Regions from separate parts of the Kaistia defluvii genome, predicted to be linked through region 1. Evidence: riboswitches for the same ligand, from Rfam matches in the RefSeq annotation. Region 1 holds a riboswitch; the other holds the start of a gene.
The links. Region 1 has a riboswitch for thiamine pyrophosphate ahead of ABIE08_RS12125 (ABC transporter permease). Riboswitches for the same ligand answer to the same signal wherever they lie in the genome.
Positions count from the first base shown of each region.

Region 1 (15,968 bases):
AGCTCGTGCTGAAATGGCATGCGCGGCGCGATGCCGGCCTGCCTGTCTATTTTCCCGAGACCGGCTACGCATGGAACCAGCTCGGCCCGCTGGCGCAGAAATTCTACGCCGATTATGAGGACGTGCCCTTCGACGCCTTGCTGAGGCGCTTCGCCGATGCCAAGGGCCGCATCGTCGAACGGATCGAGAGCCAGGACGATGCCGCGCTTTATGGCGAACCCTGGTACGGCGCCTACACGATGGGCCGGATGATCCAGTTCAATACATCCTCGCCCTATGCCAACGCACGAGGACGATTGCGCAAATGGAAAAAGGAAAACGGCATCGCCTGAACCGCTGACGTGCCGCTTTTCATGGAATTCGCGCAATTGTGGCGCGGCGATACCACAATCGCGCGTTATGCGGCAGGAAGCGCGCCGGCGGTTCCATGGGTGGCGGCGCTTCATCATGCAGGGGAAGCCCGATGGCCAAGACAATCCTCGCTCTGACGCTGGCGGTGCTGGCCGCCTCCAGTGCGAATGTGCACGCCGCCGACCTGCCGCTCGGCAGCCGGATCACCGCCGTGACCGTGCATCCGCAAGGGGCGGCCGTGCTTCGCGAGGCGGCGTTCTCGGTGCCGCCCGGCGTCAGTGTGCTGGTAGCGGATGACCTGCCGGCCGATATGGTCGCCGACAGCCTGCGGGTCGAGGGCCTAGCGGCGGGCGGCGTCACCATCCGCTCGGTCGAGACGCGCGGCGCCAAGGCGGATGCGGACGCCGATCCCGCCCGCGCTGCTATCCTGGCCGAGATCGAGGTGCTGCGGGATCGGCTCGGCGCGCTCGACGACAAGCGGGCGGCGCTGGATCTGCGCGCAAAGTTCATCGACCAGTTGGCCGAGAGCGTGCCGCAGGGTCTGGCCAAGGGCATGGCGGAGGGCAAGTCGATCGGCGACTGGGTCCAGACTGCCGAAGGCCTCGGCCTCGAGAGGGAGAAGATCGACCAGCAGCGCGCGCAGATCGCCATCGACCGGCGCGGCATCGAGAAGACGCTTGCGACCCGGCAGTCCGCGCTGGACGACTTGCCGGTTGCGGCGCCAAAGCTGGAGGCGCGGATCGAGCTTCTGGCCAATCAGGCAGCGACCGGCAAGCTGACCCTCGGCTATCGCACGCAATCGGCGGGATGGAGCCCGGCCTATGACATCTCGCTCGCGCTCGGCGAAGCATTGGCAGAGCCGAAGCTGGAACTGGTCCGACGGGCCGAGCTGCACCAGGAGACGGGCGAGGATTGGGCCGGCGTGGCGCTTTCGCTTTCCACCAGCCGTCCTGCCGAAGGCACCCAGGCGCCGGAACTCGGCGAAAGCGTCGTGCGCTTCGCGCCGCGTTTCGCCCAGGACGAGGCCAGCGAATCGATGGCGCTGGTGCGCCCGGCGCCCGCGCCCCCGGCGCGCTACAAGATGGAGGCTGCCGGCGGCGGCGCGGATGCGATCGCACAGGCCGAGGCGGTTGCCGATTTCGGCGATTTCCGCGCCGAGTACCGGATTGCGGATCCGGTCTCGGTCTCCTCGGGGGAGGGCAGCCGGTCGGTGCGGATCGCGACGGAAAATCTGGCGCCGACGCTGGAGGTGCGCGCCGTACCGGCGGTCAGCGACGCCGCCTATCTGACGGCGCGCTTCCGCAACACGTCCGGCGCGCCCTATGTCGGCGGAAATGCGGTGCTCTATCGCGACGGGGCTTTCGCGGGGACCGTGCCGCTTGCTTTCACCGCGCCCAATGCGGAACTGACGCTCGGCTTCGGCATCGACGACAAGGTCGCCGTCACCCGCATCACGCTGGAGCGCAAGACCGGCGAGCGCGGGCTGATCTCGTCCGAGAAGACCGACGAGCGGCGCTATCGCATCAAGATCGAGAATCGGCACGCCCGGCCGATCTCGATCGTCGTGCTGGACCAGCTTCCCGTCTCCGAGGCGAAGACCATAACCGTGCAGGCTTTGCCGGAGGCGACGCCGCCGACCGCGAGCGCCGTGGACGGCAGACGCGGGGTGGTCGCGTGGGGCTATGATTATGCCGCCGGCGAAACAAAGGAGATCACCCACGCCTTTGCCGTCAGCTGGCCGGCCGATCAGGACGTATTCTGGGAGAATTGAGGGTCTGACATGCTCCGGCGGGGGTCGCGCCGGGCAGTTGGAGTCTATATAGTCCGCGCGCTTCGTCCTGGCAGCCTGCCGGGACGAAGCCTATCGCGCGCCGCGCATTGCGGCACAAGCAGTGGCTGGACGTCGAAAAAGGAAGTCTCAATGGCGAATGTAGTCGTCGTCGGATCGCAATGGGGCGACGAAGGCAAGGGCAAGATTGTCGACTGGCTCTCCGAGCGCGCCGACATCGTCGTGCGCTTCCAGGGCGGACATAACGCCGGCCACACGCTCGTCATCGACGGCGTTTCCTACAAGCTCAGCCTGCTGCCGTCCGGCGTCGTGCGTCCGGGCAAGATGGGCGTCATCGGCAATGGCGTCGTCGTCGACCCGCATGCGCTGGTGGCCGAGATCGGCCGCCTGGCCGCGCAGGGCGTCGCCGTCTCGCCCGACAATCTCCGCATCGCCGAGAACGCCGCGCTGATCCTGTCGCTGCATCGCGACCTCGACGCGTTCCGCGAGAACAGCAATTCCGGCACGCGCATCGGCACCACCAAGCGCGGCATCGGCCCGGCCTATGAGGACAAGGTCGGCCGTCGCGCCATCCGCGTCATGGACCTCGCCGACCTGCCCGCGCTGCGCGACAAGATCGAGCGCCTGCTGGCGCACCACAATGCGCTGCGCCGCGGTCTTGGCCAGGAAGAGATCCTCGCCGAAACGCTCTATGAAGAGCTCGCCTCGGTCGCCGACAAGGTCCTGCCCTTCATGGATTCGGTCTGGCAGCTGCTCGACCGCGAGCGCCGCGCCGGCAAGCGCATCCTGTTCGAAGGCGCGCAGGGCGCTCTGCTCGACATCGACCACGGCACCTATCCCTTCGTGACCTCGTCCAACACCGTCGCCGGCCAGGCATCGACGGGTTCGGGCGTCGGTCCGGGCGCGGTCGGCTATGTGCTCGGCATCACCAAGGCCTATACGACCCGCGTCGGCGAAGGTCCTTTCCCGACCGAGCAGACCGGCGAGATCGGCGATTTCCTCGGCACGCGCGGCCATGAATTCGGCACGGTCACGGGCCGCAAGCGCCGTTGCGGCTGGTTCGACGCGGTGCTGGTGCGCCAGACGATCCGCACGTCCGGCATTACCGGAATCGCGCTGACGAAGCTCGATGTTCTCGACGGCCTTGAAGAAATCAAGATTTGCGTTGGATATAGGCTGGATGGTCGCGAAATCGACTATCTTCCGGCTTCGCAGGCCGCGCAGGCCCGGGTCGAGCCGATCTACGAGACGCTGGAAGGTTGGAAGGATACGACCGCCGGTGCCCGTAGCTGGAACGATTTGCCGGCGCAGGCCGTAAAGTATGTCCGTCACGTCGAGGAATTGATCGGTGCGCCCGTCGCGCTCCTGTCGACCAGTCCGGAACGGGACGATACAATTCTGGTTCAGGATCCGTTTCAGGACTGAGGTTGTCGATCACAGGCGCCGGTTCGGACGTGTAGTTAGTAGAATGGGACGATGACCGACTATTACGCGGTATTGAAAAAGGCGGTTTCCGGGTTCGAGAGCGAATCCGGCGACGCGCGTCGTTCAGTTTACGACAAGGCGCGCACGGCGCTGATCGGACAGCTGAAGTCCATCGACCCACCTCTGACGACCTCCGAGATCTCGCGCCAGCGCCTGGAATTGGAAGAGGCGATCCGCAAGGTCGAACGCGAGGCCAGCGCCGCGCGTCCGGCCCCGGCTCGTGTCAGCGCCGCGGCGGCCGTCGCCGAAGCGCTTGCGGTTCCCGACGAGCCCGTCTCGCTGGACGAATCCGAATATGCCGAGGAGCTCGAGCACGAGCTGGAAGAGACGGTAGCGCCTCCGCCACCGCCCGCGCCGACTCCGCCGCCGGTTGCACCGCGACCCCGACCGGCCGCGCCGCCGACGCCGCGCGCGCCCGTTGTCGCGCCGACCCCGGCGCCGCCGCCGCGTCCGCCGCAGGATGTCTATCCCGACATCGGCAGCGACGACGAGCACGAGCATCAGCCCGAGCACGAGCCGGAACCCGACTGGCACGAGCCGGAGCCGCCCGCGCCCGTGCGGCAGCCGCCGCCGGTGCAGCCGCAATGGCCGCAGGTTTCGCCCACCAAGCCGAGCGCCTATGACCGCGCCGCGCCGCAGGGCCGCCGCGAGCCGCCCATGGTTGCGCCCGATCCGATCGACGAGCCGCGCTTCGATGTCGATGCGGATCACGATGACGGTCGTCATTTCAGCGCCGATGCCGATTGGGCGCCGGAGCCGATGCGCGTAACGCCCATGGGCAATGACGGCGTCGAGGAGCCGCGGGAGCGCCGGGCGTCGCGCCGCGAGCGCAACCGGGATGCCGAGCGTCCGCCCGTCTATGTCGAACGCACCAAGCCGTCGCGCTGGCCGACCCTTATCCTGCTGGTGCTGATCGGCCTGATGCTGGGCGGCATTGCCGCGCTCGCATGGTCGCAGCGCGGCGTGGTCAAGGACGTCATCGGCGACCTGATCTCCTCGGCCGACACCAGCGCCAAGCCGACGCTGGGCGAGGATCCGATCCCAACCGCATCGGCTCCCGTCAGCAGCAAGAATGCGGATCGCCTGGGTGGCGCTCCGGAAGAGGCGTCGCCCAAGGCGGTGCGCACCGTTGAGGCGCAGCCTGCCACGGACGGCGAAGAGGCGGATCCGCTCGCCGGCGTCATGACGCCGGATGGTACGGGTCCCGTCGCCGCGGCACCGGCGGCGGCAGAGCCCGCGGCCAGCGAGCCTGCTCCGGCTGAAGCTCCCAGCGCGCCGGCCGCCGGCAGCGCCGATGAGTCGCTCGTCGCACAGAAGGCCATTCTGTACGAACAGCCGACCGACGGCAGCCAGAACGTCAAGATCGTGAATGCCAACGTCACGTGGAAGTTCAACGCGAACTCGCCGAACGGTCCGGAGATCCAGGCCAATCTCGACGTTCCCGAAAAGAACATGAAGGTGACGCTGAACATCCGGAAGAACAACGACCCGGCGCTTCCGGCCAGCCATCTCGTCGAGATCGTCGTCGATACGCCGGCCAATTTCGCGGGCGGCGGCATCAAGTCGGTGCCGGCGCTGGTGATGAAGCCGACGGAGGAATCGCGCGGCCAGCCGCTCGATGGCGCCGCGGCGAAGGTTGCCGACGGCTTCTTCTGGATCGCCTTCTCCAACGACGCCGGCCCGCTCGCCCAGAACGTCGCGCTCATGCGCGAGCGCAACTGGATCGACCTGCCGATCGTCTACAACAACGATCAGCGCGCGATCCTGACCTTCGAGAAGGGCACGCCCGGCCAGCGGGTCTTCGACAAGGCCATGACCGCCTGGGGCAACAAGTAATCTCCCACCCGGCAGGATGAACCATGAAGATCCGGCTCATCCTGCATGGCAAGGCGGCGCGGGATCCTCGCGTCCGCGAGGCGGTCGGCGCGGTTCGCGCCGATGGCCATGTCGTTGAGGTCCGCGTCACCTGGGAGGCGGGCGACGCTGGACGTTTCGCCCGCGACGCCGTTGCCGACGCCCATCGCGGCGCGATCGATTGCATCGTGGCTGGCGGTGGTGACGGCACGGTCAACGAGGTCTTCGCCTCGGCGCTTGGCGCGGAGCCGCCGGAGTCCTGCACGTTCGGCATCCTGCCGCTCGGCACCGCCAACGATTTCGCGCATTCCACCAACATTCCCGTCGATGATTTGACCGCGGCGCTTCGGCTGGTCGTCGAGGCGCCGGCCTCGCGCATCGATGTCGGCAGCCTGAACGGTCGGGTTTTCGTCAATCTCGTCTCGGGCGGCTTCGGCTCGCGCGTCACGGTCGAGACCGATCCCGACCTGAAGCGACGCCTCGGCGGGCTCGCCTATGTCGTGACCGGCGTGACGCGGTTTCGCGAGCTCTCCGCCAGTCAGGGCCGCTTCCGCGCCGAGGGCTTCGAGTGGGAAGGCAGCTTCCTGGCGCTCGCCATCGGCAATGGCCGCCAGGCCGGCGGCGGCATCGTGCTGTGCCCCGAGGCCCGCCTCGACGACGGCCTGCTCGATCTCGCCATCCTGCCGGAACTGGCGGGCGACGCCCGCCTCGATGCCTTCACGCAGCTCTTGCTGCAGGGCGCGGCGGCGGTAGAAAGCCTGCAGGTCAAGACGCGAAGTTCCTGGATCGAATTCGATTCGCACGAGGCTCTGCACATCAACCTCGACGGCGAACCCGTGAAGACGCGGCACTTCCGCGTCGAATGCCGTCCCGCTTCCCTTCGCGTCCATCTCGGCCCGACCCCGCTCAACGGCACCGCATAGAAGCTGGTCAGCGAGGGGTCTTGCACCGCGCCGCGTCCTCGGCCATGCTCCGGCCATTCCGAGGGGTGTTCGCGGACGCGAGCTGAGATGGCCTAGGGCCGAACCCTTCGAACCTGATCCGGGTCATGCCGGCGAAGGGACGGGAAGCTGGTTCACGACGTCTGCTCGTCCCCATCGCTATAGGCATGGCCTCGTCCGTATTCCGGAGGAGCGGCTTCGCCATGGTGGCAAGGGCTGAGTTTGAGGCGGGAGACAAGCGGCGCGGCTGGATGGCCGGCGTCCTGCGGGCCCTTATCGTCGCCGTGGCGCTGGTCGCCATCTGGCAGGCGGTGATCCTCGTCTTCGCGCCGCCGCCCTTCATGCTGCCGCCGCCCTCTCGCGTCTGGCGCGCGCTGGTCGAGCGCCCCGATCTCTGGCGGCGCGATGCCGTCACCACCCTCATCGAGACCGTATCCGGGCTGATCACCGGCGCGCTGGCAGGCATCATGCTGGCGCTGGTCATGACCTTCGTGCCGACGATCCGCCGCATCCTGATGCCGCTGCTGATCGTCACCCAGGCCTTTCCGGTCTTCGCCATCGCGCCGCTGCTCGTCCTCTGGTTCGGCTTCGGCATCGGCTCGAAGATCGTCATGGCCACGATCGCCATCTTCTTCCCCGTGGCCTCGGCCTTTCATGACGGTCTGGCCCGCACCGAGGCCGGGCTCATCGACCTGAGCCGGCTCTATCGCGCCAGGCGCTGGCAGGAGATTCTCTATCTACGCGTGCCCGACGCCTTGCCGGCGCTGGCCTCCGGCCTGCGGGTTGCCGCCGTCTATGCGCCGGTCGGCGCGCTGATCGGCGAGTGGGTCGGCGCCTCGTCCGGGCTCGGCTACGCCATGCTGATGGCGAACGGCCGCGCGCAGACCGACGTCGTCTTCGCCGCGCTGGTCATCCTCGCGGCCATGGCCGTGCTGGTCCGCGCCGTGGTCGAGATCGCCACCCGCCATATCGCCCCCTGGGCGCCAGAAACCCTCCGCTAACGTTCTGCATCTGCAAAGGAAAACGCATGAAACCCTTCATCCGGCTCGCGGCGCTCGGTCTGGCAGCGGCTCTGACGATCGGACCGGTCCAGGCGGCCGACAAGCTCACCGTGCTGCTCGACTGGTTCTATAATCCCGATCACGCCCCGCTGGTGATCGCCGAGGAAGCCGGCTTCTTCGAAAAGCATGGCCTCGACGTCGAGATGATCGCGCCGGCCGACGCCTCGGCGCCGCCCAGGCTGGTCGCCGCCGGGCAGGCCGACATCGCCATCACCTATCAGCCCGACCTGATGCTTCAGGTGAAGGAAGGCCTGCCGCTCACCCGCATCGGCACGCTCATCGAGACGCCGCTCAACGCGCTGATCGTGCTCAAGGACGGGCCGATCCGGTCGCTTGCCGATCTCAAGGGCAAGAAGGTCGGCTATTCCGTCGCCAGCCTGCAGAACGCCTATATCGGCGCGATCCTCAACTCGGTCGGCCTGAGCGAGAAGGACGTCGAGATGGTCAACGTCAACTTCAACCTCTCGACCTCGCTGATGTCCGGCCAGGTCGATGCGGTCATCGACGGCTATCGCAATGTCGAGCTGATCCAGCTTGGCATCGAGGGCAAGCCGGGCGTCGCCTTCTTCCCGGAAGAGCATGGCGTGCCGGCATATGATGAACTGATCTATGTGACGCGCAACGAACTGCGCGGCGACCCGCGCATGGCCCGCTTCCTTGCCGCCGTCGAGGACGCGACGATCTTCCTGACCAATCATCCGGACGAGGCGCTGGCGATGTTCGTCAAGTCGCACAAGGAACTGGATGACAAGCTGAACCGCGAGTCGTTCGCGGCGACCCTGCCGCGCTTCGCCAAGCGTCCGGCCGCGCTCGACATCGGCCGCTATGACCGCTTCGCCGCGTTCATGAAGGCGAGGGGGCTGCTGGACACGGTCCCGCCGATCGACAGCTACGCGATCGCACCGCGCTAATCGTTTCAGACGAAACCTTGACCCAGCCCTCAGTCCCAGCAGCGGAGGGCTGGGTTGATCGGCTCGCGGCGCCTAATCGGGAAGGCCCGCCATCTGCAGGCCTTCCATGTATCGGTCGAGCGCCGGGCCGGCGAGGTTCTGGATGCCTGCGCGCACGCCGGCCAGGGTCAGCGCCGGGTTCTCGGCCAGCAGCCGGCGCACGGCATGCCGCGCCAGGCTCGTCTGGCCGGCAAGGGCTGCCGAGGTCGCGAGCAGGCGATAGGCCCAGACCATGCCGGGGCGGCCATGCAGTGCCTGCGCTGCCCAATGCGCCGCCTCGGCATAATGCCCGAGCAAGAAGTGGCAGGTGGCCATGCCGGCGAAGGCATTGAACTGGATCGGATCTTCCGGGCTCAGCGCGATGGCTTTCTCGAAGCTCTCTATGCCCAGTTCCGGTCGCTCCGAATAGGCCTGCGCGTAACCCAGCCGGGTCCAGGCCCAGGCGAAGGTGCTGTCCAGCGCGATCGCCCGCTCGATGAAGAGCAGTGCCCGCGACTGGTCGGTTTGCAGGATGGAGAAGGTGGCGCCGATCGCGGTCATGACGAGCGGGTCCGGCTCCGCCAGTTCCGCGGCCAGTTCGGCGAGCTCGATGGCCTCGGCGCGATCCCGGATGGGATCCTCGGACCAGAGATAGGTGATCTGCTGGCTGAGGCACCAGCCCTTCAGGCTGAGCGCGCCGCTGGAGCGGGGATCGATCGCCAGCGCCTTCTCCAGCAGCGCCAGGGCGGCGGCGTTGTCCTCGCGCCGATGGGCCCAGAAATGCGGCATGGCCTGCAGGATCAGGTCGTGCGTCTTCAGCGTCTCGGCGGTCTTGCGCTTGGCCCGTTCGATCTCGGCCGTCCGGATCGCGGGGCGGAGCGCGCCGGCGACCAGCGTCGCGACATCGTCCTGCAGCGTCAGCGGGTCGTGGATGGTGCCGTCCTTGCGGCCGGACCAGAGATGCGCGCCCGTTTCGGCCTCGACCAGCTGGGCGGTGACGCGCAGCACCTCGCCGGACTGGCGCACGCTGCCCTCGATCACGTAGCGCACGCCGAGATCGCGGCCGAGCGAGCGCACGTCGGTCGGCTTGCCCTTGTAGGTGAAGGCGGAATTGCGGGCGACGACGCGGATGTCGCGCACGCGCGACAGCGTCGCGGTCATTTCCTCGACCACGCCATCGGCGAAGGATTCATGATCGGCGCGCGGCGACAGGTCGTCGAAAGGCAGCACCACCGTGAGCGGGCGGAGATCCGGCGCCTCCGCCGGTTTCAGGGCGGGAACCGCCAGGCTGCCAGGGGTCAGCGTCTGCCCCGCCGTCGGCACCAGGCGCGGCATAGGCTTGCCCTCGGGCATCCAGAACCAGGCTTCGACGGGGTAGGGGATGCTGCGCAGGGACAGGAAACCAGCCGGCTTGAACGCGGCGGCGGGCTCGCCCAGCAGCTGCCAGCGCACGGAATGGGTGATGGCGATGCCGCCCGGCGGGGCGGCCGTCTGCAGCCGCATGGCAAAGCCGATCGCGGCGCCGAAGCGGTCGTCGTCGGTCAGGATGAGGTCGGCCAGGACGATTGCCGCCCGGACTTCGATCGGCGGGCGATCACGCGCCGCATTGCGGGCGGCCATGCCGTTCTGGAAAGCCATCGTCCACTCGACGGCGTCGAGAACGCTGGCGAATTCGATCAGGCCGCCATCGCCCATCGTCTTGATGATATGGGCGCCAAAGCGGGCAATCGTCGGACGCACGAGGTTGCGATAAATCGAGCGGACTTCGCGGATCGCGCCGAGCTCATCCCGCTGGATCAGCTCCGAGTAGCCGACCATATCCAGCGCAGCAATGACGGTCAGTCGACGACGCGCGCGCGCCATGATGGTTCCCCGACACCGAATTGTATGAGCAATGTGGCCCGCCTAAGCTTACGCTGGGGCACGTCCCTATCAGCCGCATACAACATCGCCGTCGCTTTCGCAACGGTTTCGTTTGTCAGGAAAGTCGAAAGTGTCTCGCGTTGGCAGAAATGTCGCCCAACGCGGCAGGACCGGCGCCTGAGCCTCAGGCGTCGGTCGCGGCGAGCTCGTCCTCGCCATGGTTGCGCTCGAGATCCCGAGCGCCCCTTTTGACGGCCTTCTGCACCTTTTCGAAGGCGCGGACCTCGATCTGGCGAACGCGTTCGCGGCTGACGCCGAACTCGGACGAGAGTTCCTCGAGGGTCATCGGGTCCTCGGCGAGGCGGCGTGCCTCAAAGATCCGGCGTTCGCGGTCGTTCAGGACGCCCATCGCGTCGCGCAGGAGCTGGCGACGATTGTCGGCCTCTTCCTGGTTGGCGAGGATGGTTTCCTGGTTGTCGCTGTCGTCGACGAGCCAATCCTGCCACTCGCCGCCTTCGGTGTCGGCGCGGAGCGGCGCGTTCAGCGAGGCATCGCCGCCAAGGCGACGGTTCATCGAGATGACGTCCTCGGTGGTGACGCCGAGCTTGGTGGCGATCTGCTCGACCTGGTGCGGCTTCAGATCGCCTTCCTCAAGCGCCTGGATCTGGCTCTTCATCTTGCGCAGATTGAAGAACAGGCGCTTCTGGTTGGCCGTCGTGCCCATCTTGACCAAGCTCCACGACCGCAGGATGTACTCCTGGATCGAGGCCTTGATCCACCACATGGCATAGGTCGCGAGGCGGAAGCCCTTTTCAGGCTCGAACCGCTTCACGGCCTGCATCAGGCCGACATTGCCCTCGGAGATCACCTCGCCGATCGGCAGGCCGTAGCCGCGATAGCCCATGGCAATCTTGGCGACGAGACGCAGATGGCTCGTCACCAGACGGTGCGCGGCGCTGCGGTCGTCATGTTCCTTGTAGGCCTTGGCCAACATATATTCTTCATCCGGCGCCAGCATGGGAAAGCGGCGGATGTCGTCGAGATAGCGTGAGAGTCCGGCTTCGCCGGACGCGATGACAGGAAGACTTGCTCTGGCAGCCATATGTGCCCCCTCCGTTCTTGCCGGCGTTCCCCGAAAGCCAACACCGGTCGCGGCCATGTTGGCCCGCATGGAGATATATAGGCACGAAATACAAGTTTAACAGGACTCATCGGTCCCAAAGCATCACAGTCCGGTGAAAGCCTCGATCAGATTGGCCAGATCCTCGGGCGGTTCGCTTTCGAAATGCAGGGTTTCGCCGGTTGTCGGATGCTCGAAACCGAGCAGCCAGGCATGCAGTGCCTGGCGGTGGAATGAGGCGATCGCCGAGCGCGCCGGCTCCGGGATCAGGCTCATCTTGGTCAGGAAGCCCTTGCCATATTCCTGGTCGCCGATCAGCGGATGCGCCATGGCCGCCATGTGGACGCGGATCTGGTGCGTGCGGCCGGTTTCCAGCCGCAGGTCGATCAGGCTGGCGATCGGGTTCTTCGGGTCGCCGAAGCGGTCCTGCACCGTATAGTGGGTGATCGCTTCCTTGCCGCCGGTCTTCAGCACGGCCATCTTCAGCCGGCTGGTCGGCGAACGTCCGATCGGCGCGTCGACGAGACCATAGGGCAGGGACGGCACGCCCCAGACGATGGCGCGATAGCCGCGCTCGAGCGGGCCGGTGCGGCCATGGTCGGCGAACTGGTTGGCGAGGCGCTTGTGGGCGCGGTCGTTCTTGGCCACCACCATCAGCCCGGTCGTGTCCTTGTCGAGCCGGTGCACGATGCCCGGCCGGCGCACGCCGCCAATGCCGGAAAGGCTGTCGCCGCAATGGGCGATCAGCGCGTTGACCAGCGTGCCCGACCAATTGCCGGCGGCCGGATGGACCACGAGGCCTGCCTGCTTGTCGATGACGAGCAGGTCGCTGTCCTCATAGACGACGTTGAGCGGGATCGGCTCGCCTTCCGGCTCCGGTGCGACGGCCGGCGGCACGGCGACGCGGATGACGTCGCCCGCGTTGACCGCCTTTTTGGCCTCCACTATGGTCGCGCCGCCGATAGAGACGTGGCCGGCCTCGATCAACACCTTGAGGCGGCTGCGGGAAAGCTCGGCGATCGCGGTGGCCAGATAGGCGTCGAGGCGACGGCCTGCCGCGTCCGGTTCGACCACGAGGTCGACGATTTCCTCGCCGTCATCCGGAAACTGATCCATGGTCAACTCTACTTCCTCTTCGAACCAGCCCGGCGCGCAGCAGCCCGGCGGCGATACGCCCCTCGATCCCGCCGTCGAGCGCGTCCGGCTGAAGCTGAGACGTCTGATCCTGGTATCGAGTTTGACGGTGGTGCTCGGCTTCGTCGCCGTGCTGTTCGCCGTCATCTATCGGATCGGCCCCGGCGGAAGCAAGTCCGGTCTCACGCCATCGTCGGCCGAGCTTCGCATCGAGCAAGCGATTCCGGCCGGGTCGCGGGTCATTTCCTCGTCGCTGAACGGCGACCAACTGGCCCTGACGCTGGATGCCGCCGGCGACACCCGCGTCGTGATCCTCAACATCAATACGGGCAAGGTCCTGCGCAACATCACGCTGGGCGTCACGCCGTAGGATTTCCGCCATTTGGCCTCCCTGCGGCGAAGTTCTGCACAGGGAGATGCGAAGAACCTTGGCGAGATGGCTTGCCAAGGTTCCGATCACCCGGTATATCGCCGTCATCCGCAGCAAACGGATCCGCGCCCATCGTCTAGCGGTCAGGACGTCGCCCTCTCACGGCGAAAGCAGGGGTTCGATTCCCCTTGGGCGTACCAAAATTTGCACCTCCCCCTGAAATGACTGATCTCTGAGTGTTTGTGGCCTCGCACTGTCTTGCGGGCTCTTTCCGTACGCCGATCGCGTGTCAGCCTGCCAGCGGCCTGCCGGCGACGTAGTTGCTGAGCCCCGCGACCAGATGATCGAAGACCAGCCGCATCCGCCGCACCGTGCCGAGATCCTCATGCATCGCGACCCAGCATTCGAGCGGGTAGGCGAATTCTTCCGGCACGAGATGCACCAGATCGGGATCAAGCGCCGCGAGACGGCTCTGGCAGCCGCCAATCCCGAGGCCGGCGCGGATCGCGGCGAGTTGCGTCGTGTCACTGTCGGTGCGCAGGCTGAACATGTCTCGCGTCAGCGGCAGGCCGAGCTTCTGCAGGGCGCGGATGGCCGGGGAATCGCGGTCATAGCCGATCAACGCATGGCCGGAGAGCTCGGCCAGCGTCTTCGGCGTGCCTCGCTGCGCGAGATAGCGCCGATGCGCATGCAGGCCGATATCGACCGCGCCGATGCGCCGCGCCAGCAGTGCCCCCTGGGTCGGCCGCGCCATGCGGACGGCGATGTCGGCCTCGCGCCGCATCAGGTCCTCGTTGCGGTTGGATACCACCAGCTCGATGGCGATATGCGGATGCCGCTCGAGGAAGGGCCGCAGGATGGCCGGCAGGATCTCGGTGCCGACCACCTCGCTCGCCGTCAGCCGGACCGTGCCGCGATCCTCGCGCGCTTCGCCCGAGGCGGCGCGGACAAGGGCATCGGCCGCGGCCGCCATGGTTGCCGCATGCGGTTCCAGCTCCAGTGCCGCTTCGGTTGGCGTCAGGCCAGTGCGGGAGCGCGTGAACAGCACGACGCCCAGCGATTGCTCCAGTTCATCGATGTGACGGCCGATCGTTGGCTGGGTCAGGCGCAAACCGCGCGCGGCCTTCGAAAGGCTGCCATCGCCGAGCACGGCAAGGAACGAGCGGAAATGATCCCATGATGGCGTCATCATTCAAGAATGTATGACTGCTATCCGAAGTTCAACAATTTAGAATAGGAGCTCGGCGCGCGATCTTCTCGTCATCGGAACGACAGGAGATGATCATGACGGATAGCAGGATTGCGTTGGTAGTAGGTGCAACGGGCGGCGTTGGCGGCGCAGTGGCGCGCGTGCTGCTCGTCCGTGGCTGGAAGGTGCGCGGGCTGAACCGGGACCCGGCCGCGGCCAGCCGCAAGCCGGGCGGCGAGGGCATCGAATGGGTACGGGGCGACGCCATGAACGCCGCCGACGTGATCGCCGCCGCGAAGGGCGCCGAGGTGATCTTCCATGGTGCCAATCCGCCCGGCTATCGCAACTGGAAGGGTCTGGCGCTGCCGATGCTGGAAAGCACGATCGCCGCGGCCAAGGCGGTCGGCGCGCGCATCGTCTTCCCGGGCACGGTCTATAATTTCGGCCCGGATGCACGGCCCCTGGTCGACGAGACCGCATCGCAGCGGCCCACCACCCGCAAGGGCAAGATCCGCGTCGCCATGGAGCAGCGTCTGCGCGAGACGGCGGCGGCGGGCACGCCGGTGCTGATCGTGCGCGCCGGCGACTTTTTTGGTCCCCATGCCGGCAACAACTGGTTCACCGCTGGAATCGTCAAGCCGGGCGTGCCCGCGACGACCATCCGCTACCCGGGCAAGCGGGATATCGGCCACGCCTGGGCCTATCTGCCGGACCTGGCCGAGACGATGGTGCAGCTGATCGAGCGCGCCGACGCTTTGGGGCCGTTCGAGGTCTTCCATTTCCGCGGCCATTATTTCGAACGCGGCGTCGAAATGTCGGAAGGCGTGGCGGCGGTGGTCGGAAGGCCGGGCAGCCGGATCCGGGGCTTCCCCTGGTTCGCGGTCTATCTTGGCGCGCCGTTCGTCGAGATGTTCCGCGAGCTGATCGAGATGCGCTATCTCTGGACGGAGCGGCTCGAACTCGACAACCGCAAGCTTCTCGCCTTTATCGGCCAGGAACCGCATACGCCGCTGCCCGACGCCCTGCGCACGACGCTGACGGCGATGGGCTCGATGCCGGGCGTGCGCGCCGGCTGAGCAGTCGTCAGGCGCCCGTGCCGGCGTGTTGGAGGGCGCGGATGCGCTCGGCGAGGCCGGGGGCGGGCGCCGGCGTCTCCTCGGGCGGCGGGGGGAGCAGGGTGACGAGGCCCGGCCCCTCGTTGCGCTCGCTGGCGAGCCGGGCGACCGCGGCGCCGAACTCGATCAGTTTTTCGCGCAGCACGGCGCTTTCCTCGGCGCTGGCCGTACCGCTCCGCTGCTTCCATCCCTCGAGATCGGCCAGGAGGGCGGCATTGCGGCTCTCCAGCGACAGGATCCGCGCCTCCAACTCCATCTTCTGGTCGCGCAACGCCATGCCGCTCATCTCCGCCGCCTCGGCATCGACCAGGCGGACCGACAGGTCCTGGATCTTCGCATGCGCGTCGGCGAGGTCCGTCTCGCGCTGCTTCAATTGGGCGATCGCGGCCCGCATGGTCGCTTCGCTCTCGATCTCGCGCTCCGACTGTGCTTCCACCCGCCGCCGCTCGATCGCCAGATTGGCGCGCAGAGTCGACAGCTCCGATTCAAAGCCGGCGCTCGCCACTTCATCGACGGTGGAACTCATCTTCACGGCCGCCAGCGCATCGCGAAGATTGTCGAGTTCGGTGTCGCGGGCGATGATCTCAAGCCGCTGTTCTTCGCGCTCGGCGGTAATCTTCTCCAGGCTTTCCTCCGCGCTCTCCAGCTTCAGCCGCATCTGCTGCAGGCGCTTCTCGCCCTCGGCGCGGTCCGTCGCGGCGGCGGCGACGGCGAGGTCCGCCTCGGCAACTCGTACTTCCAGTGCGGCGCGGCGCTCTTCCAGCGCG
Region 1 covers NZ_JBEPSM010000001.1:2,578,384-2,594,351, reverse strand. The annotation lists gene ABIE08_RS12150 (ClbS/DfsB family four-helix bundle protein) at 1-332, shown strand, start outside; gene ABIE08_RS12145 (mucoidy inhibitor MuiA family protein) at 464-2,122, shown strand; gene ABIE08_RS12140 (adenylosuccinate synthase) at 2,273-3,565, shown strand; gene ABIE08_RS12135 (hypothetical protein) at 3,617-5,461, shown strand; gene yegS (lipid kinase YegS) at 5,485-6,402, shown strand; TPP riboswitch at 6,454-6,559, shown strand; gene ABIE08_RS12125 (ABC transporter permease) at 6,672-7,421, shown strand; gene ABIE08_RS12120 (ABC transporter substrate-binding protein) at 7,448-8,392, shown strand; gene ABIE08_RS12115 (adenylate/guanylate cyclase domain-containing protein) at 8,465-10,273, opposite strand; gene rpoH (RNA polymerase sigma factor RpoH) at 10,458-11,375, opposite strand; gene ABIE08_RS12105 (RluA family pseudouridine synthase) at 11,499-12,509, opposite strand; gene ABIE08_RS12100 (hypothetical protein) at 12,508-12,897, shown strand; tRNA gene ABIE08_RS12095 (tRNA-Glu) at 13,023-13,097, shown strand; gene ABIE08_RS12090 (LysR family transcriptional regulator) at 13,187-14,089, opposite strand; gene ABIE08_RS12085 (NAD-dependent epimerase/dehydratase family protein) at 14,182-15,162, shown strand; gene ABIE08_RS12080 (hypothetical protein) at 15,170-15,968, opposite strand, start outside.

Region 2 (15,968 bases), on a different contig from region 1:
AGATCGTCGGGCAACGGGGCTAAGCTCCGGCCCATCTTTGCTGAATCAGAATGATCAGCCGTCTTTATCGCCCCGGCCCTACCCGGCGGGCGAACAATCACATTGGCGATACCCCATGGATGCTTCCGTTTCCGCGCGCCCCGGCCCGGCTCCGCTCGACCAGGCCACCATTCGCTCGATCGTGCTTGGCGTCATGCTGGCGATGTTCCTGGCAGCTCTCGACCAGACCATCGTCGCGACCGCGCTGCCCACCATCGGGCGCGAACTGGGCGATCTCCAGAACATCGCCTGGGTCGTGACCGCGTATCTGCTGTCGTCGACGGCCGTCACGCCGCTCTACGGCAAGCTCAGCGATATCCATGGCCGCCGCACGGTCCTGCTGATCGCGATCGTCATCTTCATCATCGGCTCGGTCGCCTGCGCGCTCGCGCCGACCATGACCGGGCTGATCATCGCCCGCTTCCTGCAGGGACTGGGCGGCGGCGGGTTGATCTCGCTCGCCCATACCATCACGGGCGATGCGATCGCGCCCAAGGAACGCGCCAAGTACATGGGCTATTTCGGCGCCGTGTTCGCGGCGGCCAGTGTCGCCGGACCCGTGCTGGGCGGCGTGCTTTCGGAATCGCTGAACTGGACCGTTATCTTCTGGATCAACGTGCCGCTCGGCCTGCTCGCCTTCGCCATGACCTTCAACGCGCTGAAGAAGCTGCCGCGCAACGACCGCCCGCACAAGCTGGACATCATCGGCGCGGTGCTGCTGGTCGCGGCGGCGGTTCTGCTGCTGCTGGCGCTCAGCTGGGGCGGCGTTTCCTATCCCTGGTCTTCCTGGGAGATCATAGGCCTGTTCGTCGCCTCCCTGGCCGCATGGGCGCTGTTCGTGTTCCGCGTCCTGAATGCGCCGGAGCCCTTCCTGCCGGTCGGCGTGCTGCGCGACCAGGTCGTGGCAACCGCCACGCTCGCCGGCTTCTTCGGCATCGGCACCATGGTGGGCCTCTCGATCTACATGCCGCTGTTCTTCCAGTCGGTGCTGCACATGTCGGCGGCGGAATCCGGCTTCGCGCTCATTCCACTCTCGATCGGCACCGTGTTCGGCGCGCAGTTTTCCGGCCGCGTCATGGCACGCGTCCAGCACTACAAGCGCTCGCCGATGATCGGACTGACAGTTGCGATGGTCCTGACCGGGGTCCTCGCGGTCTGGGCCGGCCGGCTCGACGTGATCTCGATCGAGGTCATCCTGACCTTCATCGGCGCCGGCCTCGGCACGCTGTTCCCCGTGACCATCGTCGTGGCGCAGAACGCCGTGCAGGCGCACCACCTCGGCACGGCGACGGCCACGATCAACTTCATGCGCTCGCTCGGCAGCGCCATCCTGGTGGCCGCCTTCGGCGCGATCTTCCTAGGCGGCCTGGGTGCGATCTCGGGCGGAACCGGCACTTCGGTCGAGGCCAAGATCGCCGCCGCGGCGGAGGCCGGCGTTTCGCTGGCCGGCGCGTTCAACGGCGTCTTCATCGCGGCGACGATCTGCATCGCCATCTCGCTGGCCCTGCTCGCGATCATGGAAGAGCGTCCCCTGCGCGGCGGCCGCAGCCCGGTGCCGACCGCCGTCGAAGTGTAGGACATCAAGACCCATTCCGGTCACTCGGGATGGGTCTCCGCGACCAGTCTGGAGAACGGCTTAGCGAGCGCCCGCGGGGTCGTTGTGTTCGTTGAATCGGATCCGGTTGCCGAACGGATCCGGCACCTCGACCATGCGGGCGTCGTAGCCGGTGTCTTCTAGCCCCGGGCGCGAATAGCCGTACTTCTTGCCGAGAAGTTCGCGATGGAAGGCCTCGATCCCACGCATCCAGACGAACACCGTCGAGCCCGGGCTCGCATCGCCATGGTGTTCGGACAGATGCAACAGCATGCCGGCGCGCGACACCTGCGCATAGAGCGGCATGCCCTCGCCGTAGCGATGTTCCCAATCGACGGTGAAGCCGAGAAAATCCCGATAGAATTCCATCGCCTTGGCGATGTCGAAGATCCGCAGGATCGGGATGACCTGATTGAACCGGATATCTCCGACGACCACGGCCTGCGCCTTGGGAGTGTCCGAAGCAATTTCGGCCGCCAGAATGTTCCAGTCGTCATAGCCAAACTGGCGGGCGACGATCTCGAGCGTTTCGCTATGGGAGAGTTCGATATTGCGCTCGGCCATGGAGGCCCGAAGCGCCTTTGCCATGGCTTTGGCATCGCGAAAATCGCGCATGTTTCCTGTTCCTTGCCTCAGGGCGAACGCAGTCACGTCAGCGCTTGCATTGCTGAGGCGTTCGCCGGAGCCAACGGATCAGGTTCATTCAGTCGGATACATTCACCATACCCCAAGAGGCGCAAGCGGCAGGCCGTATCAGCCTGCCGCCATTTTTAGCGGACGCGGAATGCGCGTCAATCGGCTCGGCTAGTCGATCAGCTTGTAGGCCGGGACCGTGAGGAAGGCCTCGAAGGACTTGGCGGTCGAGAGCTTGGCGAACAGGTCGATTGCCTCGGGGAAGCGGCCGGCAGCGTAATTGTCCGCGCCGACCTCGCCCTTCACGACTTCCATTTCCTCGGCCAGCGCGCGGCGGAACAGTTCTTCCGTCACCTTCTGGCCGTCCTCCAGCGTCGCCTCGAAATTGAGCTGCTGCCAGATCTGCGCACGGCTGATCTCGGCGGTCGCCGCATCTTCCATGAGGTTGTAGATCGGCACCGCGCCACGACCGCGCAGCCAAGCCTCGATATACTGGACGCCAACGCGGATGTTGTGGCGCAGTCCCTCTTCCGTCCGGGTGCCGTCATGGATGGCGAGCATGTCCTTCTGGCCGAAGGAGACCTCCTCGCGCAGGCGCGTGAGCTGGTTCGGCGTCGGCATTAGGCGGTCGAACACTTCCATGGCGACCGGCACCAGATCCGGATGCGCGACCCAGGTTCCGTCATGGCCGGCATTGGCCTCGCGTTCCTTGTCGGCGCGAACCTTGGCGAAGGCGGCGGCGTTGGCTTCCGGGTTGTTCTTGATCGGGATCTGCGCGGCCATGCCGCCCATGGCGAAGGCGCCACGGCGGTGGCAGGTCTTGATCAGCAGTTCCGAATAGGCGAGCAGGAACGCCTTGCCCATGACGACCTGGCCGCGATCCGGCAGCAGGAAGGCCTTGTTGTTGCGCAGCGTCTTGATGAACGAGAAGATGTAGTCCCAGCGGCCGCAATTGAGACCGGCCATGTGGTCCTTCAGTTCATAGAGGATCTCGTCCATCTCGAAGGCCGCCGGCAGCGTCTCGATCAGGACGGTCGCCTTGATGGTGCCGTGCGCCAGCCCCAGCGCCTCCTCGGCATAGGTGAAGACGTCGTTCCAGAGGCGCGCCTCGAGATGGCTCTCGATCTTGGGCAGGTAGAAATACGGGCCCGAGCCCTGCGCCAGCGCCGCCTTGGCATTGTGGAAGACATAGAGGCCGAAATCGACGAGCGAACCGGAAGCGTCCATGCCGTCAAAGGTGATGTGGCGCTCGGGCAGGTGCCAGCCGCGCGGGCGGATGATCAGCACGGCCGGATTGGCGCCGAGCTTGTAGGCCTTGCCGGTGCGCGCGTCGGTGAAGTCGATCTGGTTGGCCCAGCGGTCCTTCAGATTCAGCTGGCCCTCGATCATGTTGGCCCAGACCGGCGAGGATGCGTCCTCGAAATCGGCCATGAACACCTTCGCGCCGGAGTTCAGCGCGTTGACGATCATCTTGCGGTCGACAGGGCCGGTGATCTCGACGCGGCGGTCCTGCAGGTCGGCCGGGATCGGCGCGACCTTCCAGTCGCCCTCGCGGATCGCCTTGGTTTCGGGCAGGAAGTCCGGCAGCCCGCCATTGTCGAAGAAGACCTGACGCTCGTTGCGGAATTCGAGCAGGGCGCGGCGCTTCGCGTCGAACCGGCCATGCAGTTCGGCGACGAAGGCGAGCGCCTCGGGCGTCAGGATCTCGTCGAAACGGGGCCCCAGGGCTCCCTTGACGACCAGGCGTTCAGCGTTGGTGGCGGACATGGACAACTCCTCGGTGGGCACGTTGGAGCGGACTATGCCACGCCGCCGTCTTCAACTGAACCTGCATGAACAGGGCAGAACTTGTTCCGTTTTGGAATAAGTCGCCCTATTGCGAACGGTAGCGCGCGATGCGGTCGGCGAAGTCGCGCGCCGCCTTTGCCGGGTCTTCCGCCGCCATGATGGCGGAAACGACGGCAAGGCCATCGGCGCCCGCCGCCAGCGTCGGCTCGACATGCTCGGGCTTCAGGCCACCGATCGCCACGACCGGAAGGCCAGCCGCCGCCTTGATCCGCCCGAGATGGTCGAAGCCGATCGCGTCGTCCGCGTCCGGCTTGGTCGTCGTCGCGAAGACCGGGCCGACGCCGAGATAATCGATCGGGCCGAGTTCGTCCGGCGTCAGTTCCTCCATCAATGCCGCGGACAGGCCGAGAATGCGATCCGGGCCGATCAGTTCGCGCACCTTGGCGACGCGCATGTCGTCCTGGCCGACATGGACCCCATCGGCATCGACCGCCAGCGCGACATCGACGCGGTCATTGATGATGAGCGGGATGCCACGCGGGCGCAGGATTTCCATCAGCTCCGACGCCGTCGCGACGAAATCGCGGGTGGTGCCGTGCTTGCAGCGATGCTGCACCAGCGTGACGCCGCCCTCGATCGCGGCGCGCACCGTTTCGACCACGCCGCGCGGTCCGGCCAGGTCCTCGTCGGTGACGAGATAAAGCGAAAGATCGAAAGGACGGCTCATCAGACATTCACCTCATCAACAACCCGGATGGTCGCATAACGCGCGATCATGTCGGCGTCGGCCACATAGAGCGCGTCGCAAAGCTCCGCCGGCAGATGGCCCGGCCCGGTCACGCGGGTCGCCGCGGCGGCGCCCGCCGCGCCATAGACGGCGATGGCGGCGACCGCCGCCTCGAAGGGCGGACGCACGGCGGCGAAGGCGGCAACTGTCGCCGACAACGCACAGCCCAGCGCGGTCGAGAGCGGCATTAGCGGGCTGCCGCCGGTGATCGCCACGACCGTCGTGCCGTCCGTGACATAGTCCGTCTCGCCCGTGATGGCGACGACCGCGCCGCTGGCGCGCGCCAGCGCCTTGCCGGCTTCCATCGCCGCATCGGACGAAGCGGTCGAATCGACGCCCTTGCCCCCTGCCCCGGCCGCGCCGGCGAGGCTCATGATCTCGCTGGCATTACCGCGAATGATCGACGGACCCGCCCGGCTCATCTCGACGGCGAAATCGGTGCGGAACTTCGTCGCGCCGCAGCCGACCGGGTCCAGCACCCAGGGCTTGGCGAGGGCGACGGCCCGCTTCGCCGCGCGCTGCATGCCCTCGATCCAGGTCGGCGACAGCGTGCCGATATTGATCACCAGCGCATTGGAGATGGCGACGAAGTCGTCGACCTCCTCGGTCGCATGCACCATGGCTGGCGACGCGCCGACGGCGAGCAGCACATTGGCCGAGATCGTCATGGCGACGTAGTTGGTGATGTTCTGGACGAGCGGACGGGCAGCCCGCATGGCATGCAACGCATCGGTCGCGGCTTCGATCGTGAAGGAAGGGTTGGGAGACACAGGTAGACGTCCTTTGCTGTGACGCAGGACGGAACGACGGCAAGAACATCCAGGTGCTTGAGCATCCAGGCGCTTGGCTCAATCCCTCCGCCGGCATGATCCGGATCAGGTTCGCGGGTTAGTCCGAAGACCTCTCAGCCAGGATCCGGATGGATCAGGGCACCCCGATGAGACGAGCGGACCCTAGCATGGCTAGGCGGACAGGCAAGAGGCACCCCGGCGATCCCTGGTAGGCAGAGCAGCGTGCGACCCATGTCGCCGCGCGCACGGACACATCGCGCAGGCTTCCAGGCGCTCCGCGCCTCGACGCAGGAGCGACCCTATCGCGCGCACGGCAAGGATGGAGCGACGCCACGGAAAGGGCTAGCGTGCGAGCTGGCATGGCGACGGAGCAGCGGGCATGAACAAGAGCCGGATCGAAGCATTCAGCGACGGCGTCATCGCCATCATCATCACCATCATGGTGCTGGAACTGAAGGTGCCGCACCAGGCGGACATCCACACGCTTCTGCCCCTCGTGCCGGTATTTCTCAGCTATGTGCTGAGCTTCATCATGATCGGCATCTACTGGAACAACCATCACCACATGTTCCATGCCGTCAGCCATGTCCGCGGCGGCGTGCTCTGGGCCAATCTGCACCTGCTGTTCTGGCTGTCGCTGACGCCGTTCACCACGGCATGGATGGGCGAAAACCACATCGAGTCGGTCCCGGTCGCTGTTTACGGCTTCGTGCTGATGATGTGCGGTATCGCCTATTACATCCTCGCGCGGTCGCTCATCCGGCTCGAAGGCGCAAACTCGGCTATCGCCGAGGCATTCGGCCGGGATCGCAAGGGCAAGATTTCCGTCCTGATCTATGCCGTCGCGGTCGCGCTTGCCTTTGTCAGCCCGTGGATCGCCATCGCCTGCTATGTCGGCGTCGCAATGATCTGGCTCGTGCCGGATCGACGGGTGGAGCGCGTCCTGCTGTCGGCGCGCGCGGGCCATGCGCCGGAGGCCTAGAACTGGCCGTAGCGCTCCCAAGTCCTCAACCGCTTTGAGAGGGTCGTCTCGACGCCCCGTCTTGAATTGCTTTGGGCCGGTAAAGGAGAAGGCCTTCAGATCTCTGAATTCATGGCCATATCGACTGGGACCACAATAGAGGTAACCCTCGCGCGGAATTGCGCGTATGCTTGGAAGATGAACCTCCAATTCCCCAATCGAAGCCGCAGTTACAATGAGACGCGCCACCGGATTCAGTTCTGGGGCCACGATAGCGCGAAGGAAGTCTCGTTCTATCTCGAAGCGGATGCCCTCGCGCGCATCGATCCGAACGGTGCGCTGGACGAGGACCATGCGCTGCGCACCTTCGACGCCAACCGGGCGCGGATCGAGCACGCCGCGGCGCGCGCCTATTCCCGGCAGGCGCACGCGTCCTACACGCTGACTGCCAGCGATCTCTGATTTCGGGCGATCGCGCCGACCGTCCGGCGCGATGTATCAGACGTTGAGGCCGGCCGGCTTCGGGCCTCCATAGGCCCAATCCAGCAACTCGATCGTATGGACCACCGGCACGCCGCCGGAGAGCTGCGTGATGCAGCCGATATTGCCGGTGGCGACGACATCGGGCGACACCTTGGCGATGTTGCCGAGCTTTCGCGCCTTGAGCTGCTGCGACAGTTCCGGCTGCAGCATGTTGTAGGTGCCGGCCGAGCCGCAGCAGATATGGCCTTCGGGCACATCGCGCACGGTGAAGCCTGCCTTCGCCAGCAGCGTCTTCGGCGTCGTCTTGATCTGCTGGCCGTGCTGCATCGAGCATGCGGAGTGATAGGCCACGGTCAAGGGCTTCGGCGCGGCGACGGGCGCGAGCTTCAAGCTCTCCAGATATTCGGTGATGTCCTTGGCGATGGCTGACACGCGCGCCGCCTTTTCGGCATAGGCGGCGTCCTCGCGGAACATGAAGCCGTAATCCTTGATCGTCGTGCCGCAGCCGGACGCGGTGATGATGATGGCGTCGAGCCCCTCGCCATCCATTTCGGCGGTCCAGGCATCGATCGCCCGCTTGGCCGTCGCATGCGATTGTTCCGACTTGCCCATGTGATGGGCGAGCGAGCCGCAGCAGGTCTCGCCCTTGGCGATCACCACCTCGACGCCGACCCGGTTCAGCAGGCGGATCGTCGCCTCGTTGATACCGGGGTCGAGCACGGGCTGGACGCAGCCGGAAAGCAGCGCGACGCGGCCGCGCTTCTCGACCTCCGTCGGGAAGGTGCCCGGCCCTTCCGAAGCAGTGCGGCCGTGCGGAAAGCGCGGCGCCAGCTTCAGCATGGCGCTGATCCGCTTGAAACCCGGCACCTTGCCCATCGGCCCCGCAAAAGGACGCGCCATGGCAGCTCCTACCAGCGCCAGGCGGAAACGGTTGCGATAGGGCAGGATTCCGGCAATGGCCGAACGGATCACCTTGTCGGCGATCGGCCGGTCATAGGTCTCCTCGATATGCGCGCGGGCATGATCGACGAGGTGCATGTAATTCACGCCGGACGGACAGGTCGACATGCAGGAAAGGCAGGACAGGCAGCGATCGACATGCTTGACCACCTGCTCGTTCGCCGGCTTGCCGCCCTCGAGCATGTCCTTGATCAGGTAGATGCGCCCGCGCGGACTGTCGAGTTCGTCGCCGAGCAGCAGATAGGTCGGACAGGTCGCCGTACAGAAACCGCAATGGACGCAGGTGCGCAGGATCTTCTCGGATTCACGCACATCCGGGTCGGCAAGTTGGGCGAGGGTAAAGGAGGTTTGCATGGGGTCACTCTGCCGAAGCGGGCGGGGTCAGGGACGGCGAACAATCACGCTTGCGCGACCTTGGGGCATCTGGCATTGGCGGGACGCCTGAAATTTCTTCAGTGCTATCAAAGGAATGATTATGCAGCATCGCCTGTGGACCGCCCTGGGCGCGGTGGTCTTTGCAACCATGGTCCTTGGCGGAGCGGCCCATGCCGAAAATCGCAAGGTCAAGATCATCAACGAGACCAACAGCGATCTGAACGAATTCTACGCCTCGAATGTCGGCGCCAGCGACTGGGAGGAAGACATTCTCGGCGACGACCAGGTTCCGGCCGGTGGGTCGGTCAGCATCAACATCGATGACGGCAGCGGCTACTGCAAATTCGACTTCAAGGGCGTCTTCGTCGACGACAGCGAAGCCATTTTGGAAGGCGTCGATGTCTGCGAAGTCGGCGTCGTCCGCTTCACCGAGAAGTAGGTCCAGAAAGGCCGCGGCGTCCTGCGGCGCCGGCGGCCTGCCCGCAGCGGTCCCAATATCCGGCATCGCCTACATCCGCCCCGGATTGAGCACGCCGGCGGGATCGAAGGTCGCCTTGATCAGGCGGCTCATCGCCGCCACGCCGGGCGACTCCGGCTCGAACACCGGCACGCTGGCGCGCAGTTCCGGCGATCCGCGCACCAGCATGGCATGCCCCCCAACGGAGGCGACCGCGCCGCGCACGACGGCCGCGCCACCATCGCCATCCGCCGGAGCGCTCGCCCAGACCAGGCCGCCGGCCCAGTCATAGAGCACGCGGCTGCCAAGCTTAGCTTTCAACGACTCGCCGACCCTCGGGCCATCGGTCGGCCGGACCGAAATCCGCCAGATCGTGGCATCGTGCGGCGTTTCCAGCGCCTCGACGTCGCGTATGGACGCCCAGAGCACGCGCGAGGCTTCGGCGGCAATCGTCTCGAACGCGACAAACGGCTGCAGCACCGAATAGAGCCGGTCGGTACGATAGCGGACCGAGGCGTCGAAGCCTTCCAGTCGCAGCGCCGTGCGGGTCGGCATGCCGTCGGTCGCCGGCAGATGCGCCGCGCCCGTCACTTCGAACGGCGTACCGAGGGCCGTCGTCATCGCCTCGACGGCGCACTCCGCCGACAGCCCGGTCAGGAGCAGCGTCAGTTCCGTCTCGGCTTCCGGCAGCAGCTTGTAGGTGATTTCCGTCAGCACGGCGAGCGTGCCCCAGGACCCGGCCAGCAGCTTGACGAAATCATAGCCGGTCACGTTCTTCATGACGCGGCCGCCGGACTTGATCGTCTCGCCCCGCCCGGTGGTGGCGCGGACGCCGATCAGCGAGTCGCGCGCCGCGCCCGAATGGATGCGACGGGGACCGGAACTGTTGGAAGCGGTGACGCCGCCGATCGTCGGGATGCCGTGATTGCCGAGCAGGTGGCGGTAGTCGATCGGCTCGAAGGGCAGGCGTTGCCGGTTGGCGGCCAGCGTCTGCTGGATCTCGGCCAGGGGCGTACCGGCGCGGGCCGAGATGACGAGCTCCGACGGTTCGTACAGCGTGATGCCGGTCAGAAGCTTCGTCGAAAGCGTCCGGTCCGCGTGCACCGGCTTGCCGATCGGCCGCGTGCCGCCGCCATGGATCGCGAGCGGGCTGTGCGACTGCGCCGCCTCATGCACGATCGCCTCGATCTCGGTCTCGCTGTCGGGGAGAAGGATCGACGTCATCGGCATGCTTTCTCGAAGTACGGACATTCACACATCAGACCGGGCGCCCCGCGAGCGGAAACACCTTGTGCGGATTGAGCAGCCACTGCGGATCGAGCGCGGTTTTCACACGCATCTGCTGGTCGAGATCGATGGTGTTGAACTGGTAGGTCATCAGGTCGCGCTTCTCGATGCCGACGCCGTGCTCGCCGGTCAGGCAACCGCCCAGATCGACGCAGAGCTTGAGGATGTCCTCGCCGCAGCGCTCGGCCTTGTGCTGCTCAACCGGATCGTTGGCATTGAACAGCACCAGCGGATGCAGATTGCCATCGCCGGCATGGAAGATGTTGGAGACGCGCAGGCCATAGCCGGCGCAGATCTCGGCGATGCCGGTCAGGACGGCGGAGAGCTGGCCGGTCGGGATCGTGCCGTCCATGCAGATATAGTCGGCGAGCCGCCCCATCGCGCCGAAGGCGGATTTGCGGCCCTTCCAGATCGCGGCGCTCTCGGCTTCCGATTGCGAAACGCGCAGGCCCGACGGATCATAATCGGCAGCGATCCGCGTGATCTTGCCGATCAGGTCCTCGATCTCGGCTTCGGAACCCTCGACCTCGATGATCAGCAGCGCCTCGACATCGAGCGGATAGCCGGCATGGGCGAAGGCTTCGCAGACCTGGATCGCCGGACGGTCCATATATTCGATCGCGACCGGGATGATGCCGGATGCGATGATCGCGGCCACGCAGGCGCCGGCGTCCTCGGCCGACTGGAAGCCCATCAGCATCGGTCGCGCGCCTTCGGCGAGCGGCAGGATGCGCAGCGTCGCCTCGGTGACGACGCCGAGCTGGCCTTCGGAGCCGACGATCAGGCCCAAAAGGTCATAGCCGGCCGCATCCATATGCGCGCCGCCGATCTCGACGATGGTGCCGTCGATCAGCACGATCTTGACGCCCAGCACGTTGTTGGTGGTAACGCCATATTTCAGGCAATGCGCGCCGCCGGAGTTCATGCCGATATTGCCGGCGATGGTGCAGGCAAGCTGGCTCGACGGGTCGGGCGCATAGAAGAAGCCGAGATGGGCGACGGCGCCGGAGACGCCGAGATTGGTGACGCCGGACTCGACGCGGATGGTGCGGTTGGCGGTGTCGACGTCGAGGATCCGGCTCATCTTTGAGACGCCGAGGACGACCGCGTCCTCGCTCGGGATGGCGCCGCCGGCCAGCGACGTGCCGGCGCCGCGGGCGACGACCTTGACGCCCTCCCGGTTCAGGAATGTTAGCACCTTGGAAACCTGCTCGGTGGTTTCCGGCAACACAACGGCCATTGGGATGCGACGATAGGCGGTGAGCGCGTCGGTCTCGAAGGCGCGGCGCTCGTCCTCCTCGGTAATCAGCGAGGTCGGCGGCACCAGCGCGGCGAGGCCGGCGAGAATTTCCGCACGGCGCGCGAGGATGCGCGGGTCCGGCTTCGGAATCTCAATCGCGGACATGGCAGCCTCCCTCCCAGTTCAGAACCACTCTAGGCGCGGACGGTTTTGTACCCAAGCCGGGATAGAAAACAATCATCCTTGCCCCAGGATTGAAAATGCCCCTGTTTTTTTGCCACTATAGAGGCAATGAGCACCTTATCCGATATGGAGATCTTCGCCCGCGTTGTCACCGCCGGAAGCCTTTCCGCCGCGGGCCGCGAGCTTGATCTCTCTCCCGCCGTCGTCTCCAAGCGCCTGAAGCGTCTGGAGGATCGGCTTGGCACGCGCCTGTTGCAGCGCACCACCCGGCAGATTGCGCTGACGGAGGCCGGGCGCGGCTTCCACGACCGCGTGGTGCAGATCCTCGCCTCGATCGACGAGGCGGAGTCGTTCGTCAGCCGGCGATCCGACGTGGCGCGCGGCACGCTCAAGGTCTCCGCGCCCACCACCTTCGGCCGGCTGCACATCGCGCCGCATCTGGGCAGCTTTCTCGCCGCCAATCCCGGCCTTTCGGTCAATCTCGTGCTCTCCGACGAGTTCGTCGACTTGGTCAAGGACGGCATCGACGTCTCGATCCGCATCGCCGAGCTGACGGATTCGAGCCTTGTGGCGCGACGCCTGGCGCCGAACCACCGCCTGCTCTGCGCGACGCCGGCCTATCTCGCCGAACATGGCACGCCGCAGACCATCGCTGAATTGTCGAAGCACACGCTGCTCGCCACCGCCAGCCAGGATCCCTGGCGGGTGGAAGGGCCGGACGGCCCGGTGACGGTGCATGTCGAGGGCAGGCTTCGCACCAATTCCAACGAGGTGGTGCGCGAAGCGGTGCTGGCAGGCCTCGGCATCGCCTACCGCTCGACCTGGGATGTCGGGCCGGAGCTTCGCGAGGGCCGCCTGGTCGTGGTGCTGCCCGCCTACCGCGCCTCGCGGCATGTGGCGGTGCATGCCGTTTATCCGAGCCGGCGCTTCCTCGCCGCCAAGGTGCGGCTGTTCATCGACCACCTCGCCGGGCTCTATGGCGAGCACCCGCACTGGGACGAAGGCCTCGGCAAGATCCTCGCGCCGGCTACCCCCTAGTCGGCGCCATGCCCGTCATTATGCTTCGAGCGGATGCGGCGGACCAGGAACCAGACGAACAGCGCCACCGGGATCACCGCGAAGGCGGTGACATGCGCCGGGTCCAGCTCGAAGCCGACGACGGACGATCCCTTCGCCAGATAGCCGATCAGCCCGACGATGTAATAGCTGATCGCCGCGACCGAGAGCCCTTCGACCGTCTGCTGCAGGCGCAGTTGCAGCCGGGCGCGGCGGTTCATGCTGTCGAGCAAAGCGCGGTTCTGCTGCGACAGCTCGACATCGACGCGGGCGCGCAGCAGGGCAGCGGCGCGGGCGAGCTTTCGCGACAGGTCCTGCTGGCGCCCCTCCACCGTCTGGCAGGTGCGCATCGCCGGCGCCATGCGGCGGGCGAGAAAGGCCGTGAAGCTCGAATAGCCGGCGATCGGCTGTTCATCCATGGCGTTGAGGCGCAGGCGCACGATCTCGGAATAGGCGCGGCTAGCGCCGAAGCGGAAGGCGCTTTCGGCGGCGCCGGCTTCCAGATCGCCGGCCTGGGCGGTCAGGTCGTCGAGCAAGGCACGGTTGGCCTCGAAGCCTTCGCTGGCGCGGAAGCGGCCGGTATTGGCGACCAGATCCATCTCGATACGGCGAAGCTCGGGATGCAGGCGCTGCGCTTCCGGCAGGCCGAGCATGGCCAGCGTCCGATAAGTCTCAAGCTCGAGCAGGCGCTGGACGATCGGCCCCGCCTCCTGCGGCTCGAGCCCACGATCGACCACCAGCAGGCGCGTATAGCCGTCACCATCCTCGCGAAAATCGGATGCGATCAGCCCCCTGCCCCCGGCCACTTCCGAGACAGCGAGCGAGCCCGGATCGAAGCCGGAGAGCAGCTCGGCGATCGGGCGCTGGTCGGCGACGAGGTCGAGCCGCGCGGCCACCATCAGCGGGCCTGGCGCCTCGAAGGCCTCGCCGAACGGCGTCTCGGCCGGCAGCGCGCCGGCGCCGCCGCGCGCATCCCAGCTATAGGTGGTGAATTCGGCGTGGCTCTCCCAGCGCAGCGTGCCGCCGCAGAGATCGACAACGTGATGGCGCGCATGTGCTGCCGGTTGCGGCAGGCCGTTGCGGATACACAGCGCCGCGAGACGGTCGCGGGCCGCGTCCGCGTGGCCGGCATCGGTCATGAAGGCGTAGTTCAAAACAATGCGCGGCGCTTCCATCATGTGGAAAGGCCGCGCATGGATCTCGTTCAGCACCGCGCTTCGAAGCGGATGATCCTCGAAACGTCTTGGTCCTTCGCGCATCGCGCCCTCGATCCCGCGCCCAACTGACTAAGCAGTAGGGCCGGGACGGATAGGGCTCAACCCCGATCGATGACGGTATCGTCGATCTCGGCCAGGGTGCGACGACCTGTCAGCGCCATCGAGACGTCGAGCTCCTTGCCGACGATCTGGATGACCTTCGAGACACCCTCTTCACCGCCGGCGCCAAGGCCGAACAGGAAGGCCTTGCCCAGCATGCAGCCCTTGGCGCCGAGCGCCAGCGCGCGCAGCACGTCCTGGCCCGAGCGGATGCCGCTGTCGAACAGGATTTCGGTCTGGTTGCCGACGGCGTCGACAATACGCGGCAGGCGCGAGATGGCGGACGGCGCGCCGTCGAGCTGGCGGCCGCCATGGTTGGAAACGACGATCGCGTCGGCACCGGTGTTGACCGCCTTCTGCGCGTCGCCGACATCGAGAACGCCCTTGAGGATCAGCTTGCCGGGCCAGATCGAGCGGATCCAGGCGACGTCATCCCAGTTCAGCGCTGGGTCGAACTGGCCGGAGATCCACTGGCCCAGCGACTTGACGCCGCTCATGCCCTCGACGCCGTTCAGATTGCCGAAGGTCTTGTGCTTGCTGCCCAGAACCTTGAACGCCCATGGCAGCTTGGTCGCCATGTCGAGGACGTTGTGCAGCTTGATCTGCGGCGGCACGGTCATGCCGTTCTTGATGTCGCGGTGGCGCTGGCCCTGCACCTGCAGGTCGAGCGTCAGGATGAGGGCCGAGCACTTGGCGGCGATGGCGCGCTCGACCAGCTGCTTGGCGAAGTTGCGGTTCTTCATGACGTAGAGCTGGAACCAGAACGGCCGCGAGGTCGCCGCCGCCACGTCTTCGATCGAGCAGATCGACATGGTCGACAGCGCGAACGGGATGTTGGCCTTCTCGCAGGCCTTGGCCGCCAGGATCTCGCCATCGGCATGCTGCATGCCGGTCAGGCCGGTCGGGGCGAAGGCGAAGGGATAGGCGAACTTCTCGCCGAGCAGCGTGACTTCGGTCGAGCGGTTGGACACGTCGACCATGACGCGCTGGCGCAGCTTGAGGGCCTTGAAGTCGGCCGAGTTGGCGTCGATCGTTTCCTCATTGTAGGAGCCGCGATCGGCATAATCGAAAAAGGCGCGCGGCACGCGGCGCTTCGCCAACAATCTCAGGTCTGCAATGCTCGTTGCGTCCTTCAAGCCGCCCATGGCGCCGCTCCAATTTCATATGAATTCTTGAAAGGCGAGCCGCGCCCGCCAACTGGATCAATTTCTTGACCACTTCCTGATTTCCGCTGATAGGCTCTTCCGCATGGTCTTTCAACCGATTCCTTCCCGCGCGACCGCCGACGAGGTGGCGCGACAGATCGAGATGCTGGTGCTGGAGGGCGTGCTGCATCCCGGCGACAAGCTGCCGGGCGAGCGCGACCTGTCGGCGACGCTCGGCGTTTCGCGGCCGATCCTGCGCGATGCGCTGAAGGCGCTGGAGGGCCGCGGGCTGGTCGAAAGCCGCCCGGGCGGCGGCACCTATGTGGCCGCGATCGAAGGGTCTGTCTTCGCCGCGCCGATCGTCGACCTGATCGCGCAATCGCCCAAGGCCGGCGGCGACTATCTGGAATTCCGGCGCGAGATCGAGGCGACGGCCGCGGCGATGGCGGCGACGCGCGCCACCGAGGCCGACCGCATCATCCTCGGCCGCATCATCGAGACGATGGAAGCCGAACACGGCAAGGCCGACTTCCGGCGCGAGGCGGCGCTGGACGTTGAGTTCCACCAGGCGATCGGCGAGGCGACGCACAACATCGTCATCATCCACGTGCTGCGCGCCTGTTACCGGCTGCTGGCCGACGGCGTGTTCTACAATCGCAGCCGTCTCTACGGCCAGGCCGGCTCGCGCGACCAGCTCCTGGCCCAGCACAAGGCGATCCGGGATGCGATCCTTGCCGGCGATCCCGAAGCCGCCCGCCAGGCGGCCATCGATCACATCGCCTATGTCGCGGCGTCGATGAAGGACGCCGCCGAGGCCGGCGCCCGCGAAGAAATCGCCTCGCTGCGGCTGATGCAATTCGAGGAACGCGCGAC
Region 2 covers NZ_JBEPSM010000002.1:772,274-788,241, reverse strand. The annotation lists gene ABIE08_RS16670 (MDR family MFS transporter) at 116-1,615, shown strand; gene ABIE08_RS16665 (glyoxalase superfamily protein) at 1,676-2,248, opposite strand; gene aceB (malate synthase A) at 2,438-4,033, opposite strand; gene thiE (thiamine phosphate synthase) at 4,140-4,781, opposite strand; gene thiM (hydroxyethylthiazole kinase) at 4,781-5,611, opposite strand; TPP riboswitch at 5,677-5,788, opposite strand; gene ABIE08_RS16645 (TMEM175 family protein) at 6,012-6,614, shown strand; gene ABIE08_RS16640 (DUF1488 domain-containing protein) at 6,792-7,055, shown strand; gene glcF (glycolate oxidase subunit GlcF) at 7,092-8,390, opposite strand; gene ABIE08_RS16630 (hypothetical protein) at 8,512-8,850, shown strand; gene ABIE08_RS16625 (FAD-binding protein) at 8,920-10,092, opposite strand; gene ABIE08_RS16620 (FAD-linked oxidase C-terminal domain-containing protein) at 10,127-11,560, opposite strand; gene ABIE08_RS16615 (LysR family transcriptional regulator) at 11,687-12,616, shown strand; gene ABIE08_RS16610 (DUF3422 family protein) at 12,613-13,893, opposite strand; gene ABIE08_RS16605 (alpha-hydroxy acid oxidase) at 13,950-15,086, opposite strand; gene ABIE08_RS16600 (FadR/GntR family transcriptional regulator) at 15,199-15,968, shown strand, end outside.
Region 2: linked by a shared signal. The riboswitch ahead of thiM (hydroxyethylthiazole kinase) and the one ahead of ABIE08_RS12125 (ABC transporter permease) in region 1 are both predicted to bind thiamine pyrophosphate.